Regions from separate parts of the Staphylococcus carnosus genome, predicted to be linked through region 2. Evidence: riboswitches for the same ligand, from Rfam matches in the RefSeq annotation. Region 2 holds a riboswitch; the other holds the start of a gene.

Region 1 (3,442 bases), 240 kb from region 2:
TTTTACACCGATTTGTTCACCGTCTTGACCAATGACACGAATTTCTCTTGCGCGAATTCTTTCGTTAACTTGCGTTTGATCCTTTGCTATGGTTAACACCTCCGTTATATTTACGAAATATCCCAAGTAAAAAGAGCGGGCACAGAAGTGCCCGCTCTTTTTCCATTAGTCAACATGATTAGATTATCACGTTGTATTGGACCTGCCAACAGCTATGATGCGTCGCTACAGGTGAGAAGCGGGAAGCTTCTACTTGGTTCGTTTCGTATTCAACGTATATAATCATATCAACTTAGAATTATAAAGTCAATCATTATTTTTATTTAAATTGGCTCATGTCCATATCTTGACGTAAATCTACATCTTTTAATGGGATTTTTTTAGTTCTATATCTTAATTTATGATAGATAAAGAAAGCTAAGAATACTGGAATTCCCATATAAGTGATGAGGAAACGATTAAAATCAAAGTTACCAGTTTTAATGAAATCAACATCTTGACCGATAATAACAATTACACATAAAACGCCTGCAAAAATTGGACCGAATGGGAACCATTTCGCTTTATATTTCAATTCATGTTTATTATAGTTTTGTACTTTGAATGCGCGTCTGAATCTGTAATGGCTGATTGCAATACCGACCCAAGCGATAAATCCAGTCATACCACTTGCTGCAACGATATATTCATAAGCACCGCCGCTTAATTTTTGTAGTAAGAATATAGCCACAACTACAATACCAGTTGCTAATAATGCAATAAACGGCACGCCGCTTTTAGAAGTTTTGCCGAAAACATCGGAAGCTAATTTATCTTTACTCATAGAATAAAGCATTCTTGTTGAAGCATACATGCCAGAGTTACCAGCTGATAATACTGATGTTAAGATAACAGCATTCATAAATGAAGCAGCAAAAGCTAAACCAGCATTTTTAAATACTAATGTAAATGGAGACGTTGCAATATCATCACCGCCGCCCATTAAAGCTGGACTTGTGTAAGGAATAATCATACCGATTACAAAAATAGCTAAAATATAAAACAGTAAAATTCTCCAGAATACTTGTTTAATTGCTTTAGGTACAGCTCGTTCAGGATTTTCAGATTCCCCTGCTGTGATACCGATCAATTCAGTACCTTGGAATGAGAACCCTGCAATTAAGAATACACCAAGTATTGACAGTAAACTTCCACCTAGGCTTCCGCCAAGGATTGGTCCTTCTCCAGAATTAAATGTTTCAAATCCAATAAATTTACCGCCCATGATACCTAAAATAGTTAAGATACCAATAATTATAAATACAATAACAGTTACTACTTTTATTAGAGCGAACCAATATTCACTTTCACCATAAACTCTAACTGATAATGAGTTAAGTGCGAATATAATTAATAAGAATAAAATACTCCAACCCCATGCGGGCATCCCTTTCATTGGTGACCAATATTGAATAACTTGTGCAGCAATTGTTACATCGGCTGCTACTGTAATTACCCAGTTAAACCAATAGTTCCATCCTAATGCAAATCCAAGTGAAGGATCGACAAATCGTGTTGCGTACGTACTAAATGAACCTGAAACAGGTAAATACGTAGCCATTTCTCCTAATGATGTCATTAAGAAGAATACCATTATACCAATAATCGCATATGCCAGCAGCGCCCCTAAAGGCCCTGCATCATGAATTGCGCCGCCAGAAGTAACGAATAAACCTGTTCCGATACAACCGCCTATCGCAATCATGGAAATATGACGATCTTTCAGGCCTCTTTGGATGCCTGCATCTTGACTACTTTTATTTTCCATAAACGTATCCTTTCTTAGGATTAGAGGCTTGCAATTAAATAAAAAAACAATGGTTGCAATTCCAAGATATGCAACCATTGTTCGACTTTATAAATATACGGTAGCACATCACATTATGTGACAGTCCAGCTCCTATTCGGAAACTGTCCCAATATACAATAGTTATGGTTATTATATATTTCGGCATCTTTGCCTTTGACTCATTCAACATTCGCTCCATAAAGCTTCTGACAAGTTAATTATCAAAGATGCAACCTCTAACACTTTTTTTTAATATTTATTCAACTACATTGTAATATACCTTAAACAATCATATATTTCAAGGTCTTAATTTTGTCTTTGTTTTTTTAAACGAATTTCATCTACTAAATTCCAGATAAATTCATCTTTTTCTACAGTTTCTTGATCTTTTGAACCATATTTTCTTACATTTACTTCATTGTTTTCAATCTCTTTATCACCAATTACAAGTTGATAAGGTATTTTATGCATTTGTGCTTCACGGATTTTGTATCCCATTTTTTCGTTACGATCATCAATTTCTACACGTACACCTTGAGATTTCAATTCATCTTGAATTTGTCTTGCATAATCATAATGCAAATCAACATTAACAGGGATGATTTCAACTTGTTTTGGCGCTAACCAAGTTGGAAAAGCACCTTTTGTTTCTTCAGTTAAGAATGCAACAAAACGCTCCATAGTAGAAACTACACCACGGTGAATAACTACAGGACGATGTTCTTCACCATCTTTACCAATGTAAGCAAGGTCAAATCTTTCAGGTAATAAGAAGTCAAGTTGTGCTGTTGATAAAGTTTCTTCTTTACCCATTGCAGTTTTAACTTGTACATCAAGTTTAGGGCCGTAGAAAGCTGCTTCACCAATTGCTTCTTCATATGGCAAGCCCATTTCATCAACTGCTTCTTTCAACATTGATTCTGCTCTTTCCCACATTTCATCATCGTCAAAGTATTTTTCTTTATCTTCAGGATCACGATAACTTAATCGGAAACTGTAATTTTCAAAACCAAAGTCTTCATATACATCAAGAATCAATTCAACAACACGTTTGAATTCTTCTTTAATTTGATCCGGTCTTACAAAGATATGAGAGTCATTCAAAGTCATACCGCGGACACGTTGAAGTCCAGATACAGCACCACTTGCTTCATAACGATGCATTGTACCTAATTCTGCAATACGAATTGGCAATTCTCTATAAGAATGAGGTTTATTTTTATAAATCATCATATGGTGCGGACAGTTCATAGGTCTAAGTACCATTTCTTCTGTTTCGTCTAATTTCATTGGTGGGAACATGTCATCTTGATAGTGATCCCAGTGTCCAGATGTTTTATAAAGTTCTACATTGGCCATTACAGGAGTATAAACATGGTCATAACCTAGTGCAACTTCTTTATCAACAATATAACGTTCGATTTCACGACGAATTGTTGCACCGTTTGGCAACCATAGTGGTAAACCAGCACCAACAAGTTGGCTATTCATAAACAAGTCTAATTCTTTACCGATTTTACGGTGATCGCGTTCTTTTCGTTCTTCCAACATTTTCAAGTGTGCTTTCAAATCTTTTTTATCGAAGAAAGCAGTACCGTAAATACGTTGCAGCAT
Region 2 (3,442 bases):
TGCATGATAAGAAAATGTCTGAACTTGAAAACAATCAAAAAATCAAAGTGTTGTTAGCGCAAAGTTTATTCGGCGACCCAGATGTTTTATTATTGGATGAGCCTACCAACGGTTTAGATATTCCTGCAATCAGCTGGTTAGAAGATTTCTTAATCAATTTTGAAAACACAGTTATTGTAGTATCTCATGACCGTCACTTTTTAAATAATGTATGTACACATATTGCTGACTTAGACTTTGGTAAAATTCAAGTTTATGTTGGAAATTATGATTTCTGGTATCAATCAAGTCAATTAGCTCAAAAAATGGCGCAAGAACAAAATAAGAAAAAAGAAGAAAAGATTAAAGAATTGCAAGAGTTCGTTGCACGTTTCTCTGCTAACGCATCTAAATCTAAACAAGCAACAAGCCGTAAGAAACAATTAGAGAAAATTGAATTAGATGACATTCAACCTTCTTCACGCCGTTATCCATTTGTTAAATTTACACCTGAACGTGAAATTGGTAATGATTTATTATTCGTTGAGAATGTATCTAAAACAATTGATGGTGAAAAAGTACTTGATAACATTTCATTTACTATGGATCCTAATGATAAAGCTGTTTTAGTTGGTGATAGTGAAATTGCTAAAACAACACTATTGAAAATTTTAGCTGGTGAAATGGAGCCGGATGAAGGAACTGTTAAATGGGGTGTAACGACTTCACAAACATACTTTCCTAAAGACAACTCAGCTTATTTTGATGGCGTAGATATGACGTTAGTCGATTGGTTGCGTCAATATGCTCCTGAAGATGAGCAAACAGAAACATTCTTACGCGGTTTCTTAGGTCGTATGCTATTCAGCGGCGAAGAAGTTAAGAAGAAAGCAAGTGTTTTATCAGGGGGCGAAAAAGTACGTTGTATGTTGAGTAAAATGATGTTATCAAGTGCTAATGTACTTTTGATGGATGAACCTACTAACCACTTGGACTTAGAAAGTATTACAGCAGTGAATGATGGATTGAAATCATTTAAAGGTTCAATTATTTTCACATCTCACGACTTTGAATTTATAAATACAATTGCAAATCGTGTGATTGATCTTAATCCAAAAGGTGCTGTTTCTAAAGAAATCAGTTATGAAGAATACCTTAAAGAAACTGGTGTTTTAAACTAATAAATTCTTATTAAAAAGGTTGGGATAGAATTCCAACCTTTTTTCTATGTTTTAATAAATTAATTTAGGTTATAATGTTTTTAGCAAGGTAATGATGAATGCGATTTGTATATACGCCCTACTTTTTGTAGTATTTACACATATTTAGTAAATAGGATTCAGAATTGAGGTTTTTTTCAGTAAATTTCTAAAAATCTTATATTTCTGGTTTACATCTTATATTGAACTATGTATAATGTGAGACATACTAATTGAATAACTATTTTGATGAGGCGCATCAATCATAAGTATTTGTCGTTTTAACTGTCTGCTTACAGTCGGCAAAGAAAGGGTGAGATGCCGAAGTAATCATAAAGGCGAGTTATGGTTATTGGACTTTCAGGTTAAGAGCTAAAAGTCTGTCATTATTACCAAATAATGGAGTGCATCACTTGTATATAAAACTATGAGCAAGTTCGCATTCCGAACTTGCTTTTTTATATATGTGATTCTCCCCTATTTTCGAGGAGGACATTTAAGAAATGAAGAGAAGTGTTTTAAAGTTCGGCGGTTCGTCGGTCAGTGATTTTACGAAAATTAGAAATATTGCTGAAATGCTGAAAAATAGAATAGAGAATGATGAACAATTAATTGTAGTTGTCAGTGCTATGGGGAAAACAACTGACCAACTCATGGAAAATGTAGCTGCATTAACTGCAGAGCCAAAACAACAAGAACTTGCTTTATTACTTACAACTGGCGAGCAGCAAACAGTTTCTTATCTGTCGATGATTTTAAACGACATCGGAGTAAATGCGAAAGCAATGACAGGTCATCAAGCCGGCATTAAAACAGTAGGACATCATTTAAAAAGCAGAATTGCTGAAATCAACCCTGAAACATTTGATAAAGCTTTTGAGAAAAATGACGTTTTAGTAGTAGCAGGATTCCAAGGTATTAATGATGAGTTTGAAATTACAACATTAGGACGCGGAGGATCCGATACAACTGCTGTTGCTTTAGCAGCTGCCAACAATACACCTTGTGAAATATATACCGATGTGGATGGTGTTTATGCTACAGATCCACGTATATATAAAGATGCAAAACGACTCAGTGTTGTTTCTTATGAAGAAATGATGGAAATGAGTGCGTTAGGTGCAGGAGTGTTAGAAACACGAAGTGTAGAGTTAGCAAATAACTATAACATCCCATTATATTTAGGGAGAACATTATCAAATGTGAAAGGAACATGGATTATGTCACAAACAGAAATTTTAGAGAAGAAAGCAGTAACCGGCGTTGCATTAGATACACATATGATGCATGTCACAATTAGTTATCCTCTTTCAGATAATCAATTATTGACCGAATTATTCACAGAATTAGAAGAAGGACAAGTAAATGTTGATATGATTTCTCAAATCGTCAATCTAGATGGTTTGCAACTTTCTTTCTCTATTAAAGATACTGACTTAACACAAATTAAAGGTATTTTAGAAAAATTGTCAGAAAGTTACAAAGCTTTAGATTATAAATTGAATGATGAATACGCAAAAATATCTCTAATCGGTTCAGGAATGAGAGATATGTCCGGCGTAGCTTCAAAGGCATTTATAAGTTTGATTAATGCAGGCGTTCCGTTTTATCAAACAACGACATCAGAAATCAGTATTTCTTATGTTATTGATGCTAAAAATGGCGAACGTGCTGTTGAAAAATTGTATCAAATTTTTGATATTTAAATTTATCCGTTCTTTAGCAACTAAGAAAGTACAGAGGATGGGAATCTTTTCCACCTTTAAATAATAAAATGGAGTGAAATTAAAATGACAAAATTAGCAATTGTAGGCGCGACAGGTTTAGTAGGAAGAAAAATGTTGGAAACAGTAGATCGTAAAAATATTCCATTTGATGAGCTTGTATTATTTTCATCACCGAGATCTGCAGGTACCAAAGTTGAATTCCAAGGAAAAACATACTCAGTTCAAGAATTGACTGATGAAGCAGCAAGTGAACATTTTGATTATGTATTAATGAGTGCTGGCGGTGGAACAAGTGAACACTTCTCCCCTATTTTTGAAGAAGCAGGCGCAATTGTAATTGATAATTCCAGCCAATGGAGAATGCATGATGATATTGATCTAGTTGTTCCTGAAGTGAATGAACCAAAATTTACACGTGGTATTATCGCTAACCCTAACTGTTCAACAATTCAATCAGTAGTTCCATTAAAACCATTAGAAGATACATTTGGTTTAAAACGTGTAGCTTATACGACTTATCAAGCTGTATCTGGTTCT

The links. Region 2 has a riboswitch for lysine ahead of DYE31_RS07310 (aspartate kinase). Riboswitches for the same ligand answer to the same signal wherever they lie in the genome.
Region 1: another riboswitch for lysine. It lies ahead of DYE31_RS06075 (amino acid permease); the one in region 2 lies ahead of DYE31_RS07310 (aspartate kinase).

What each region holds. Positions count from the first base shown of each region.
Region 1 is NZ_UHCT01000001.1:1,268,459-1,271,900, reverse strand. It holds gene infC (translation initiation factor IF-3) at 1-99, opposite strand, end outside; ribosomal protein L20 leader region at 122-261, opposite strand; gene DYE31_RS06075 (amino acid permease) at 320-1,807, opposite strand; lysine riboswitch at 1,901-2,075, opposite strand; gene thrS (threonine--tRNA ligase) at 2,135-3,442, opposite strand, start outside.
Region 2 is NZ_UHCT01000001.1:1,508,435-1,511,876, reverse strand. It holds gene DYE31_RS07315 (ABC-F family ATP-binding cassette domain-containing protein) at 1-1,160, shown strand, start outside; lysine riboswitch at 1,420-1,596, shown strand; gene DYE31_RS07310 (aspartate kinase) at 1,682-2,884, shown strand; gene DYE31_RS07305 (aspartate-semialdehyde dehydrogenase) at 2,969-3,442, shown strand, end outside.